DNA from 3 places in the Streptomyces sp. NPDC004667 genome. Region 2 is predicted to be linked to each of the others. Evidence: riboswitches for the same ligand, from Rfam matches in the RefSeq annotation. Region 2 holds a riboswitch; each other region holds the start of a gene.
The links. A riboswitch is a leader RNA that binds a small molecule or an ion and turns the genes downstream of it on or off. The one in region 2 is predicted to bind cobalamin.
Positions count from the first base shown of each region.

Region 1: it holds a riboswitch for cobalamin, as region 2 does, so the genes downstream of both, ABZW32_RS06225 (acyl-CoA thioesterase) here and metE (5-methyltetrahydropteroyltriglutamate--homocysteine S-methyltransferase) in region 2, are expected to answer to the same signal.
Region 3: it holds a riboswitch for cobalamin, as region 2 does, so the genes downstream of both, ABZW32_RS05390 (ribonucleoside-diphosphate reductase subunit alpha) here and metE (5-methyltetrahydropteroyltriglutamate--homocysteine S-methyltransferase) in region 2, are expected to answer to the same signal.

Region 1 covers NZ_JBEXKC010000007.1:104,755-109,000, reverse strand. Annotated here, with positions in the region: gene ABZW32_RS06230 (SpoIIE family protein phosphatase) at 1-1,462, shown strand, start outside; cobalamin riboswitch at 1,504-1,740, shown strand; gene ABZW32_RS06225 (acyl-CoA thioesterase) at 1,872-2,306, shown strand; gene ABZW32_RS06220 (agmatine deiminase family protein) at 2,448-3,611, opposite strand; gene ABZW32_RS06215 (TetR/AcrR family transcriptional regulator) at 3,779-4,246, shown strand, end outside.
Region 2 covers NZ_JBEXKC010000016.1:92,096-96,341, reverse strand. Annotated here, with positions in the region: gene metE (5-methyltetrahydropteroyltriglutamate--homocysteine S-methyltransferase) at 1-2,112, opposite strand, end outside; cobalamin riboswitch at 2,302-2,457, opposite strand; gene ABZW32_RS12170 (GAF domain-containing SpoIIE family protein phosphatase) at 2,909-4,186, shown strand.
Region 3 covers NZ_JBEXKC010000006.1:82,880-87,125, forward strand. Annotated here, with positions in the region: gene ABZW32_RS05390 (ribonucleoside-diphosphate reductase subunit alpha) at 1-1,811, opposite strand, end outside; cobalamin riboswitch at 1,952-2,080, opposite strand; gene ABZW32_RS05395 (GNAT family N-acetyltransferase) at 2,143-2,640, opposite strand; gene ABZW32_RS05400 (Uma2 family endonuclease) at 2,718-3,302, shown strand; gene ABZW32_RS05405 (YbdD/YjiX family protein) at 3,361-3,558, opposite strand; gene ABZW32_RS05410 (carbon starvation CstA family protein) at 3,555-4,246, opposite strand, start outside.

The DNA of each region.
Region 1 (4,246 bases), on a different contig from region 2:
GCGCACACCCGCGGACCCGGACCACGAGCATGCCTGGTCGGGCTCGTACTACCGGCTGGAGGACCCGGGCGGGAGGGTGATCGGTGTCGCCCTGGTGGTCGTGGACGTCACCGACAGCCACCGCGCGGCCAAGGAGGCCGCCGAGGCCCGCCGGCGCCTCGGCCTCATCGCCCGGGCGTCGGTGACCGTCGGCACCACCCTGGACGTGGAGCGCACGGCCCGCGAGCTGGCCGGCCTCGTGGTGGCCGACCTGGCCGACCTCGCCTCGGTCGACGTCCTCGACTCCGTCCTGGAGGGCGGCGCGGCCACGGCGCCCGGCCCCCGGACGGGGCAGGCGCTCTTCGTGCCCCTCGCGGTGGCGACGTCCTACGGGACGGACGCCGTCCGCGCCGCGGACCCGGTCGGCGAGCGCACCACGTATCCGGCCGAGCGCCTGGTCGCCCGCTGCGTGAGCACAGGGCGTCCCGTCCTGGTGCCGCGGGTCACCGGCGCGGACCTGGCGCACATCGCGCGCGACGGGGCCGCCGCGGACCTCCTCGACCGGGAGGGCGCGCACTCCTACCTGGCCGTACCGCTGACCGCCCGCGGCCAGGTCCTCGGTGCCGTCGGCCTCCTGCGCACCCGCAATCCGGTCCCCTTCGACCACGACGACGCCACCCTGGCCGGCGAGCTGGCCACCCGCGCCGCCATCGCCATCGACAACGCCCGCTGGTACCAGCACGCCACCGACACCGCCCTGACCCTGCAACGCCACCTCCTGCCGCACCCCCCGCCGCGGGCGGCCGGTCTCCAGATCGCCTACCGCTACCAGCCCGCGGTGGCGGCGAGCGGGATCGGCGGCGACTGGTTCGACGCGATCCGCCAGCCCGGGGACAAGACCGCCCTCGTGGTCGGCGACGTGATGGGACACGGTGTCCACGCCGCCGCCACCATGGGTCAACTGCGCACGGCCACCCGAACCCTGGCGGACCTCGGTCTCGACCCGGCACGGGTCCTGCGCCACCTCGACCACATCACCGCCGAGCTGGACGGGACCATGGCGACCTGCGTCTACGCCACCTGGGACCCGCACCGCTCGCGCTGCCGGGTCGCCCTCGCCGGCCACCCGCCCCCAGTCGTCGTCAGGTCGGGGCGGGCGCCCGCGCTGGCCGACCTTCCGGCCGGCGTGCCGCTCGGCACGGGCGGCCTCGGTGACGCCGGGTTCACGTCCACCGTCCTCGACCTGCTGCCCGGTGACCGGCTGGTCCTCTACACCGACGGTCTCGTCGAAACCCGTGACGAGGCCCTGGACGACCGCCTCGACCTGCTCCTCAGCCTCCTCGCCGATCCGGGTCTCCCCCCGGAGGCGACCTGCGACCGGCTCCTGACCGCCCTGCGTCACCGTGACGCCGACGACGACGTGGCCCTCGTCATCGCGCGGGTACTCCCCCACCCGCCCACCACCGGGGCGGCCCCGCACTGAACGGCGCCCGGGGCGCCGTACACGGGGCGCGGCGACGCCCCTAAGGTGTGAGGGCAGCTGGTTCGCCCCGTCCGCCAGGCGGGATGCGTCGCAAGAGGGAACCCGGTGGGAATCCGGGACTGCCCCGCAGCGGTGAGCGGGAACGACCGCCGTCATACGCACTGGGACCGGACAACGGTCCTGGGAAGCGACGGCCAGTAGGTGCCCGCCGGCGGAAGCAGGAGTGCCGGCAGGTGTGCCCGTGAGTCCGAAGACCTGCCGCTGCCCGTACGCGAAGACCGCGTACGGAGATCCCGATGGCCTCGTGGGCGGGCCGGCGGCAGCGGGCGCCTCGCGCGGCCCGCCGCTCCTGCGCGTCCGCGTCCGGCCCGTCGGGACCGCATCCGCACGACTCGCGAAGGAGAGTTCCGTGACCGCGGACATCACCACAGGCACAGGCACCCGGGCCCACAAGGCGTCGGCCGACTCCCGTGTCACCCTCGCCCACATCATGAGCGAGCACGACACCAACCTCTACGGGACCATCCACGGCGGTGTGGTCATGAAGCTGATCGACGACGCGGCCGCCGCCTCCGCGGGCCGCCATGCCGACGGTCCCGCCGTGACGGTGTCCGTGGACCGCATGACCTTCCTGGCTCCCGCCCGCGCGGGCGACCTCCTCACCGTCCACGCCGCACTGGACCGCGCCGGCCGGACCTCCATGACGGTCGCGGTACGGGTCACCGCGGAACGCTGGAACGCGACGACCAGCCCGGCCACCGAAGTCGCCACCGCCCGCCTGACCTTCGTCGCCATCGACGCCGACGGGCGGCCGCGCCGGGTCCCGGGCCTGCTGGAGGGGTAGCGGGGCGAGCCGGGCCCCGCGCCCACCGCGATCCGCTCCGCCGGGACCCCGGTCTCCGCGGCGGCCGCGCGGACGCGTGAGCGCGGTGCCCGGCCGCGGGGATGCGGGCCGGGCGCCGCGCTCCGTCGGGCGGTGGGGCCGTTACGGCACCGGCTGCTGCTGGGTGACGCAGTGGATGCCGCCGCCACCGGTGCCGAGGCGGTCGATGTTGAGCCGTTCGACGACGCGGCCCGGGAACAGGCGCGTCAGCGTGGCCCGGGCCGCCGCGTCGGCCTGGGTGTCGCCGAACTGGCCGCTGATGACGGCGCCGTTGCACACGTAGTAGTTGGCGTAGGAGGCGAGGAAGTCCCGGTTGGTGGAGCGGATCAGGTTGTAGTCGGGGCCCTGGAGCTTCTCGGCGGTCATGCGGGCGCCGCCCGCGGTGGTCGCCCCGGACAGGACCTGGAACTGCTGGCGCGCGTCCTTGGCGTAGGCGTCGTTGTCCGAGGCCAGCGGCATCTGGACGAGGGCCTTGCCGGGGGCGAGGAAGCGCGAGGTGGCGTCGACGTGGTCGTCCGTGATGTCCTGGCCGGTCACTCCGTCGAACCAGATCACCTTGGAGGCGCCGTAGGCGGCGCACAGCGCGGCTTCGATCTGCGCCTGCGACGCGTTGGGGTTGCGGTTGCGGTTGACCAGGCTGCTGCGGGTCGCCATCAGGGTGCCGGCGCCGTCCTGTTCGACCGCGCCGCCCTCCCCCACCAGGCCGGCGGCGGTGAACGGGACGCCGACGTAGGAGGCGATCCGCCCGGCGACCAGGGCGTCCTTGGAGTGGGTCTGCTTGTTGCCCCAGCCGTTGAAGTTCAGCCCGACCGCGTCCAGTCCGCCGGCGCCGTCGGTACGGAAGACCGGGCCGCTGTCGCGCATCCAGCAGTCGTCCACGGGGATGGTGGTGACGACGGTGACCGTCGAGCCGCACAGCTGGCGGGCCCTGGCGGCGCTGCCGGAGTTGGCGCACATGTAGACCGGCTCGTACTTGGCGATGGTGCGGGCGATGAGCGCGATGTCCGACTGGACCCCGCTGAGGCTGCTGCCCCAGATGGAGGTGCTGTCCGGCCAGGCCATCCAGGTGCGGGTGTGGCGGACGTCCTCGATCGGCACGCTGAACGCTCCCGCCGCCGCGCGGGCGGGGCGGGGCGCCGCCGAGGCCCGTCCGTCGGCCGCGGTCAGCGCGGCGGCCGCGCCGGCCGCGGCGGTGAGACCGGCGGCGGCCAGGAACCGGCGCCGGTCCATGCCCCGGGCGGGCGGGCGGAATGCGTTGTCGCTCATGGGGGTCTCCTTGGGGGATGCCGGGGATGCCAACTCCCCCGCCTGGCAGCGGGGTTGACCGGAAACGTAAAACTGGCCAAGCGCTCGGTCAATAGTTTGGACAAGGTCGTTCCGGAGGATCGGGAAAAGCCCCAGGTCGGGTGCTGGAGCCTCGTTAGAGTGACGCCATGGCACCTTCCGCACAGGGCTCCCCGGCCCCGACCACGCCCCCCGTCCGCGCGGGACGGCCCCGGGTCTCCGCGAAGGGCGAGCAGACCCGGGCACGGCTGATCGCCGCCGCGCGGACCCTCCTCGCCGGAGGCATGAGCGAACGCTTCACCACCCGCAACGTGGCGGCGCTGTGCGGCGTGTCGCACGGGATGTGCCACTACCACTTCCAGGACCGGACCGATCTCGTCCTGGCGGTCATCGCGGACATCCGTCCGGAGTGGATCCACCCCCTGGAGGCGGCCGTCTCCGGGGAGGGCTCGTTCGAGCGGCGTTCCGAACGGGTGCTGGAGCTGCTGTCCCGGCCCGAGGGCGCGGAACTCTCCCACCTCCATTCGGCGTTGCACTGGCACGCCCTCAACGACGCGCGGGTCCGGGAGGCCCTGGAAGCCGAGTACTCGCGCTGGCGCGGCTGTTTCGTCACGCTG
Region 2 (4,246 bases):
GCCGGGACCGGCCTCGCGGGGGTAGCCGTGCGCGGCCAGCTCGTCGGCGACCTGCATGTGGGAACGGGCGGCCTCCAGGCTGATGACGTCGGCGTCGAGGTCGTCGATGGCCTGGACGATGTCGCCGAACTCCGCGTAGCACATGTGGGTGTGGATCTGGGTGTCCGGCCGGACACCGCTGGTGGTGAGCCGGAAGGACTCGGTGGCCCAGGCGAGGTACTCCGCGTGGTCGGCGGCCCGCAGCGGGAGGGTCTCGCGCAGGGCCGGCTCGTCGACCTGGATGACGGAGGTGCCGATGGCCTCCAGGTCGTTCACCTCGTCGCGCAGGGCGAGGGCCACCTGGCGGGCGGTGTCCCCGAGGGGCTGGTCGTCGCGTACGAAGGACCAGGCGAGCATGGTGACCGGGCCGGTCAGCATGCCCTTGACCGGCTTGGCCGTCCGCGACTGGGCGTACGAGGTCCAGCGCACGGTCATCGGCGCGGGGCGGGAGACGTCCCCGGCCAGGACCGGCGGGCGGACGTAGCGGGTGCCGTAGGACTGCACCCAGCCGTGCCGGGTGGCGACGTAGCCGGTGAGCTGCTCGGCGAAGTACTGCACCATGTCGTTTCGTTCGGGTTCGCCGTGCACCAGGACGTCGATCCCGGCCGCCTCCTGGAAGGAGAGGACCCGGCGGATCTCGTCCTTGATCCGCTCCTCGTAGCCGGCCGTGTCGATCCGGCCGGCCCGCAGGTCGGCGCGGGCGAGGCGCAGCTCGTCGGTCTGCGGGAACGAGCCGATGGTGGTCGTCGGCAGGAGCGGCAGGCCCAGGTGGGCGCGCTGGGCGGCGGTGCGCTGCGCGTAGGGCTGTGCCCGGCGCGCGTCGGCGTCGCCGATGGCGGCGGTCCGGGCCCGGACGGAGGGGTCGTGGGTGAGGGCGGAGGCCGCGCGGGAAGCCAGGTCGGCCCGGTTCGCGGCGAGTTCGGCGGCGATCGTGTCGGTGCCCTGGGCGAGGCCGCGGGCGAGGGTGGTGATCTCGGCGGTCTTCTGCCGGGCGAAGGCGAGCCAGCGCCGGATCTGTGGGTCGATGTCACGCTCGGCCGAGGCGTCCAGCGGGACGTGCAGCAGCGAGCAGGAGGCGGCGACGTCGACCCGGCCGGCGAGGCCCAGCAGGGTCCCGAGGGTGGCCAGGGACTTCCGGTAGTCGTTGATCCAGATGTTGCGGCCGTTGACCACCCCCGCCACGAGCCGCTTGCCGGGCAGTCCGCCGACGGCCGCGAGGTCGGCGAGGTTCGCGGCGCCGGCGTCGGTGAAGTCCAGCGCGAGGCCCTCGACGGGGGCGGCGGCGAGCACCTGGAGGGCGCCGCCGAGCCGGCCGAAGTACGAGGCGACCAGCAGCTTCGGGCGGTCGATGGCCGCCCCCAGCTCGCGGTAGGCGCGGGCGGCGGCGTTCAGGTCGGCCGGGGTGCGGTCCTGGACCAGGGCCGGTTCGTCCAGCTGGACCCACTCGGCGCCGGCGGCGCGCAGATCGGCGAGGACCCGGGCGTAGACGGGCAGCAGCCGGTCGAGCAGGGTGATCGGCCGGAAGTCGGCGGCCACGCCCGGGGCGGGCTTGGCCAGCAGGAGGTAGGTGACGGGGCCGACGAGGACGGGGCGGGCCGTGTGTCCGAGCGTGAGGGCCTCCTTCAGCTCGGCGACCTGCTTCGTGGAGTCGGCGGTGAAGTCGGTGTCGGGGCCGAGCTCGGGGACCAGGTAGTGGTAGTTCGTGTCGAACCACTTGGTCATTTCGAGCGGGGCGACGTCCCGGGTGCCGCGGGCCATCGCGAAGAGGCCGTCGAGGGCGTCGGCGGCGACCGCCGTCCGGTGCCGCCCGGGGACGGCGCCGACCATCACACTGGTGTCCAGGACGTGGTCGTAGTACGAGAAATCGCCGGTCGGCACCTCGTGGATGCCTGCCTCGGTCAGCTGCCGCCAGTTCGTGCGGCGGAGGTCGGCCGCGGTCTGCCGGAGGGCGTCGGCGGTGACGCGGCCCTTCCAGTAGCCCTCGACGGCCTTCTTCAGTTCGCGGTTCTGACCCTGACGGGGGTAGCCGTACACGGTGGCTCGTGCTGCCGCTGCCGCGTGCTTCGCTGTCACGGAACTCTCCTTCGCGAGATGTGTCCAGAACATCCCGGAGACGGGACGCGGACGCGAAGGGACGACAGAACGCGCGGTACGCGTTGCGGGAAGAGAACACCGCACGCGCCGCTCGCCGTGTACGCCGACCCGCCCACGAGGTCACCGGGACATCCGCCCGCGGAATACGTCCGCGTGCGGGCAACGGGCAGGTCTTCGGACTCGCGGGCACGCCTGCCGGTCTCCCGGCGGGCACCTACTGGCCGTCGCTTCCCAGGACCGTTGTCCGGTCCCAGTGCGTATGACGGCGGTCGTTCCCGCTCACCGCTGCGGGGCAGTCCCGGATTCCCACCGGGTTCCCTCTTACGACGCATCCCGCCTGGCGGACGGGGCGAACCAGCTGCACCGGCCACCCTAGGACGGAAGATCGCCCAGCGGCGAGTCCCGTCCATCATCCGGATGGTGAAACGAGACACGGCGGGGCGCGAGCACGCCGATCGCGTGCGACATGCCGCCTTCGGCGCAATACCCGGTGCCGCGCCGTCGGCGGGCCATCCTGTGGGCCGTTGCACGGTCGTGTCAGGAGTCCGTGGGTGTACCGATCGCTTGAGCGGCGTGATGACCGGATCCGGCGCGAGCACCGGGCGGGCACCGGGGACGCGGGAAGAGCACCGGCTCGCGCGCATGCCGCCGCGGTGGCGTCCGGCGCCCGGTGCGGTGGGCGGGAGCAGACGTCCGTGTCCCGGTCCACCGGGCGATCGTGATGGCGGGCGGCAGGGAGTGGGAGCGGGCCGGGCGACCGCCCAAATCCGACCCGTTGCTGCGTCTGGAAGCCGAGCTGGGCCGGATCGAAGAGCGGCTGCAGGCCCTGGCCGCGGCGCGGGCCCGGATCGAGGGCCTGCTGGGCGCGGTGGTGGCCATCACCCGGGAGGTGGAGCTGCCGGCGGTGCTGAACCGCATCGTGACCACCGCCATGGAGCTGGTCGGCGCCCGCTTCGGGGCACTGGGCGTACTGGACGAATCAGGCGAGCGGCTGGCGCGGTTCATCGCAGTCGGCCTCTCCGAGGAGGAACGGGCGGTCCTGGCCGACGTCGGGTTCCCCCGTGGCCTGGGCGTACTCGGATACCTGATCCGCCACCCCGAGCCGCTGCGGGTGGACGACATCTCCGCCCATCCGTCCTCGGTCGGGTTCCCGCCCGGCCACCCACGGATGAGCACGCTCCTCGGCGTCGCCATCAGCGTCCGCGGCGAGACCTACGGAGACCTCTACCTGTCCGAGCGCAGTGACGGGCGGGCCTTCGACGCCCACGACGAGAACATGGTCGTCGCCCTCGCCGGCGCCGCCGGCATCGCGATCGACAACGTCCGCCTCCTCGAACGGGTCCGGGCCTCTTCCGAACAGTTCCAGCGGCTCCTGCTGCCCACGCTGCCCGACCTGGGACCCTTCACCGCCGCCGCCATCTACCGGCCCGCCGCCGAGCCCAACCCCCTCGGCGGGGACTGGTACGACGCCATCCCCCTGCCCGACGGCGCCGTGGCGCTCGTCATCGGCGACGTGGTCGGCCACGATCTGCACGCGGCCGCGGTCATGGCCTCCACCCGCAACATGCTGCGCTCCCTGCTGTTCGAACTGGGCGGTCCGCCCAGCGCGGTCCTCACCCAGCTCGACCGGACCCTGCAGGCCATCACCGACAACCCGGTCACCACCACCGGCCTGGCGCGCATCGAACCCGCGGGGGGCGGCTGGAGGATGCTCTGGAGCACCGCGGGCCATGTCCCCCCGCTGCTGATCACTCCCGGAGCCCGGCCCCGCTACCTCTTCGGCGAACCCGGACTGCCACTGAACGTCGACAGCGAGCAGCGGCGCCCGGACCACACCCACCCGCTGCCCCCCGGCACCACGGTGGTCCTGTTCACCGACGGCCTCGTCGAACACCCCGGCCGCCCCATCGACGAGAGCCTGGACGCACTGGCCGAGCTCGCCGCCGCGCACGCCTCCCTGCCCCTGCAGGACTTCGTACGGGCGCTGGCCGACGGGCATCCCAGTGACGGGCACGACGACATGGCCGTACTCGCCCTGCGCATCCCGGGCTGAAGCCGCCGGCGGGCATCGGGGACGCGTGCGGGTGGCCGCGTGGCGGAGCCCGCAGGGGTG
Region 3 (4,246 bases), on a different contig from region 2:
CGCATGCCGGTCTTCGCGATGCGGGCGCGCAGGGCGTCCCAGCGCTCCGGCCAGTTCAGCTCGACGTCGAAGTGGTCGGGGTGCAGCACGCCGCGGGCGGTGCGGGTCTGCTCCCAGGCCGGGAGGGGGCCGCTGCGCTCGGCGAGGTCGCAGGAGGCCTCGTAGGCGGCCAGCATGATGCGCTCGGAGAGCTTGGTGGACAGGGCCTTCGCCTCGGGGGAGTCGAAGGGCATCTTCAGCTTGAAGAAGACGTCCTGGAGGCCCATCGCGCCCAGGCCCACCGGCCGCCAGCGGGAGTTGGAGCGGCCCGCCTGCTCGGTCGGGTAGAAGTTGATGTCCACCACGCGGTCGAGGAAGGTCACGGCCGTGCGGACGGTCTCGTCCAGGCGCTCCCAGTCGATGTCCCCGTCCACCACGAAGGCGCCCATGTTGACCGAGCCGAGGTTGCAGACGGCCGTCTCGCCGTCGTTGGTGACCTCGATGATCTCGGTGCAGAGGTTGGAGGAGTGGACGACCGTGCCCGGCTCGGCGGTCTGGTTCGCCGTGCGGTTGGAGGCGTCCTTGAAGGTCATCCAGCCCTGGCCGGTCTGCGCGAGGGTGCGCATCATCCGGCCGTACAGGTCGCGGGCGGGCATGGTCTTGCGGGCCAGGCCCGACGCCTCGGCCTTGCGGTAGGCGGCGTCGAACTCGTCGCCCCACAGGTCCACCAGCTCGGGGACGTCGGCCGGGGAGAACAGCGACCAGTCGGCGTCGGCGTTCACGCGGCGCATGAACTCGTCCGGCACCCAGTGGGCCAGGTTCAGGTTGTGGGTGCGGCGCTGGTCCTCACCGGTGTTGTCGCGGAGCTCCAGGAACTCCTCGATGTCCGCGTGCCAGGTCTCCAGGTAGACGGCGGCGGCGCCCTTGCGGCGGCCGCCCTGGTTCACGGCGGCGACGGAGGCGTCGAGGGTCTTCAGGAATGGCACGATGCCGTTGGAGTGGCCGTTGGTGCCGCGGATCAGGGAGCCGCGGGCGCGGATGCGCGAGTACGACAGACCGATGCCGCCGGCGTGCTTGGAGAGGCGGGCGACCTGGTGGTAGCGGTCGTAGATCGAGTCCAGCTCGTCCAGCGGGGAGTCCAGCAGGTAGCAGGAGGACATCTGCGGGTGGCGGGTGCCGGAGTTGAAGAGCGTGGGGGAGGACGGCAGGTAGTCCAGGCGGCTCATCAGCCGGTAGAGGGAGGCGACTTCCTCGACGGCCTGGACGGTGTCGTTCTCGGCGAGGCCGCAGGCCACGCGCAGCATGAAGTACTGCGGGGTCTCGATCACCTGACGGGTGATCGGGTGGCGCAGCAGGTAGCGGCTGTGCAGGGTGCGCAGACCGAAGAAGCCGAAGCGGTCGTCCGCGCCCTCGGCGAGCGCGTGCTCGACCAGGGAGTTCAGGCGGGCCGCGTGGAGGGCGACGAACTCGGCGGTGCGGTCCGCGATCAGGCCCTCGCGGTGGCCGACGGCGACGGACTCGGCGAAGGAGCCCGAGCCCTGGCCCGCGGCCTCGTCGGCGACGGCCAGCGTGAGCAGGCGGGCGGCGAGGCGGGAGTACGCCGGGTCCTCGGAGATCAGGCCCGCGGCGGCCTCGGTGGCCAGCCCCCGCAGCTCGGCCTCGTCCGCGAGGGCGCTGCGCCCGCGCAGGGCGGCGGCGGCGACCCGGCCCGGGTCGGTGTCGGGGAGGTCGACGGTCAGCTCGGTGAGAGTACGCAGCAGCGCGGCCCCCGGGCCTTCGGTGGTGTCGCCAGAAGTGGACTCGGCGCGCGGTGCGGAAGGCGCGATGGTCACGGCGGGAGCTCTCCCTCGCTCGGCCCGGTCATCGGCGGGGGCGCGGGCGGGCGCATGCGGGCGCACGGGAAGGCGCGACGTGCCGCATGGCGTCCACCGGCCCAACCGCGAGGCCCGGACGTGTCTCTACCCGGTTCGGTCGATCCGGGCGCGCTGCCGGCAGGTCCTCGGACTTGCGGAATGCACCAATGGGTGCACGTCATACCGTTGCGGGACAGTTCCGGATTCACACCGGATTCCCCTGCGGCGACAGCGAGGATGAGCATACATGTGGGGGCGCCCCGATGCGTGACCCCCCACATGTTGTGTCGGCCCCTTGCTGAGCGTGGTGTTACAGCTCCAGCCGGTACGTGAGCAGGGTCAGCGCGGGGATCGGCGCCCAGTCCCGCTCGGGAGTGCGTACGAAACCCAGGCGGGCGTAGATCCGCTGCGCGCCCCGCATGGCGGGCTGGGTGGACAGCACCAGCGCCGTCACCCCGTCCAGGGCCCGCGCCCGGTCGACGCAGGCCCGCACCAGGGCCTCCCCGACCCCCGCCCCGCGCGCCTCGGCGGCCACGGCCAGCATCCGGAACTCGGCCTCGTGGGGGCCCGCGATGTCGGCGAGGGGGCTTCCGGGTGCGGCGAACGTCACTCCTCCGAGTACCTCGCCGTCCCGGGCCGCGACGATCACCTCCCCGTGGCCGGCCCGGCCGGCGACGTCGCGCAGGACGTTCAGGTAGTGGTCGTCCTCGTTCAGGTCGAGCAGCCCGTCTCCGGTGTAGGCCCGGCCGGTGATCTCCCCGAGCCGCTCGTACTCGACGGGCAGGGCCGCCCTGATCTCGATGTCCATGCCGTCGAGTGTGCGCCACGCGTGACGGTGCCCGGCGCTATCGTCGAACCAGCACCGTCGAGGAAGGCGAGCGAGGCGTGACCGTGATGACCGACCGTCCCCAGATGCTGACCGAGGAGTTCGAGATCCTCGCGCGTATAGCCGCCAGAGAGGTGGAGGGGCTGCGGCTGGAGTTCATCGACGGAAAGCTGGGGGTCAAGGCAGTGCCCGACGGAGATCACGACCGGATCGTCGTGTGGCTGTCCCGCATCTGCATGCAGCACAGGCCGGAGGTCTGGCTCCACGTGGAACGCGGCCTGAAGATCGACCAGTACCGTTCGGGCCGGGCGCGCCCGGACGCGTCCCTCGCGCCGGACGGCGCATTCGAAGGACAGGGGGAGTGGGCCGACCCGGCTCCTGTCCTGATGGTCGTCGAGGTCACGTCGTATGACTCCGACACCGACGAACGCGATCGCAAGGCGAAGCCCCGTGCGTACGCGGCTACCGGCATCCCCGTGTACCTCCTCATCGATCGGGACAACTGCCTGGTGCACGTCCACAGCGATCCCAACGGGATGCTGTACGAGACGGTGCGCACTGTTCCCTTCGGTAAGGACGTCGAGCTGCCCGAGCCCGTCGGGTTCGCCTTTCCGAGTGAGCCCCTCAAGGACTGGGTGCGCTGAGTACGCCGAAGGGCCCCGCCGGGTGTCCGGCGGGGCCCTTCGTGCGTGCGGCAGCGGTTCAGCAGCAGCGGAAGCCCTCGCGGGGGTCCGCCTCGCGGGCGTCGGTGCGGGCCCGCTCGAAGGCGCGCCGGGTCATGACCTCGGCGTCCGGGTCGTGGGAGCGGGCGTGGGCGACGTAGCGGTCGTACGCGCCCTCGCCGGAGAACTCCCGGACGTAGAACCGCGCCTTGGCCAGCGCCGAGCGGACCCCGCTCATGCCGCGGGCTCCTTGACCCGGCCGCCGCCGGAGTCGAGGCCGGCCGCCGCGAGCTCGGCCTTCTCCTCGGCGGAGGCCAGCAGGCCGGCCGGGGCGACGATCTTCGACTCGGTCCACGGCACCTCGGAGAGCCGCACGGAGCCCGGGTCGGCGACGGCCTTGAGGCAGGTCCGGGCGGCGTCGGCCAGCACGATCAGGATCAGGACGGCGAACAGCACCGACAAGACGCCGTCGACCGTGGCGTTGGTGACCACGGTGTGCATGTCGTCCATGGTCTTGGCGGGCGGCAGCACCTTCCCCGCGTCGATGCCGGTCTGGTACTTGTCGCGCTGGGCGAAGAAGCCGACCTTCACGTCATCGGAGAAGATCTTCTGGTAACTCGCGGTGAGGGTGACGGCCACGTCCCAGGCGAGCGGGACCCCGGTGACCCAGGCCCACTTGAGCCGTCCCGACTTCACCAGCAGCGTGGTGCAGACGGCCAGGGCCACCGCGGCGAGCAGCTGGTTCGCGATCCCGAACAGCGGGAAGAGCTGGTTGATGCCGCCCAGCGGGTCCTTCACTCCGACCCACAGGAAGTAGCCCCAGCCGCCGACCACGATCGCGCTGGCCAGCCAGACGCCAGGCTTCCAGCTGACGTCCTTGAAGGACTTGTGCACGTTGCCGAGGGTGTCCTGGAGCATGAACCGCC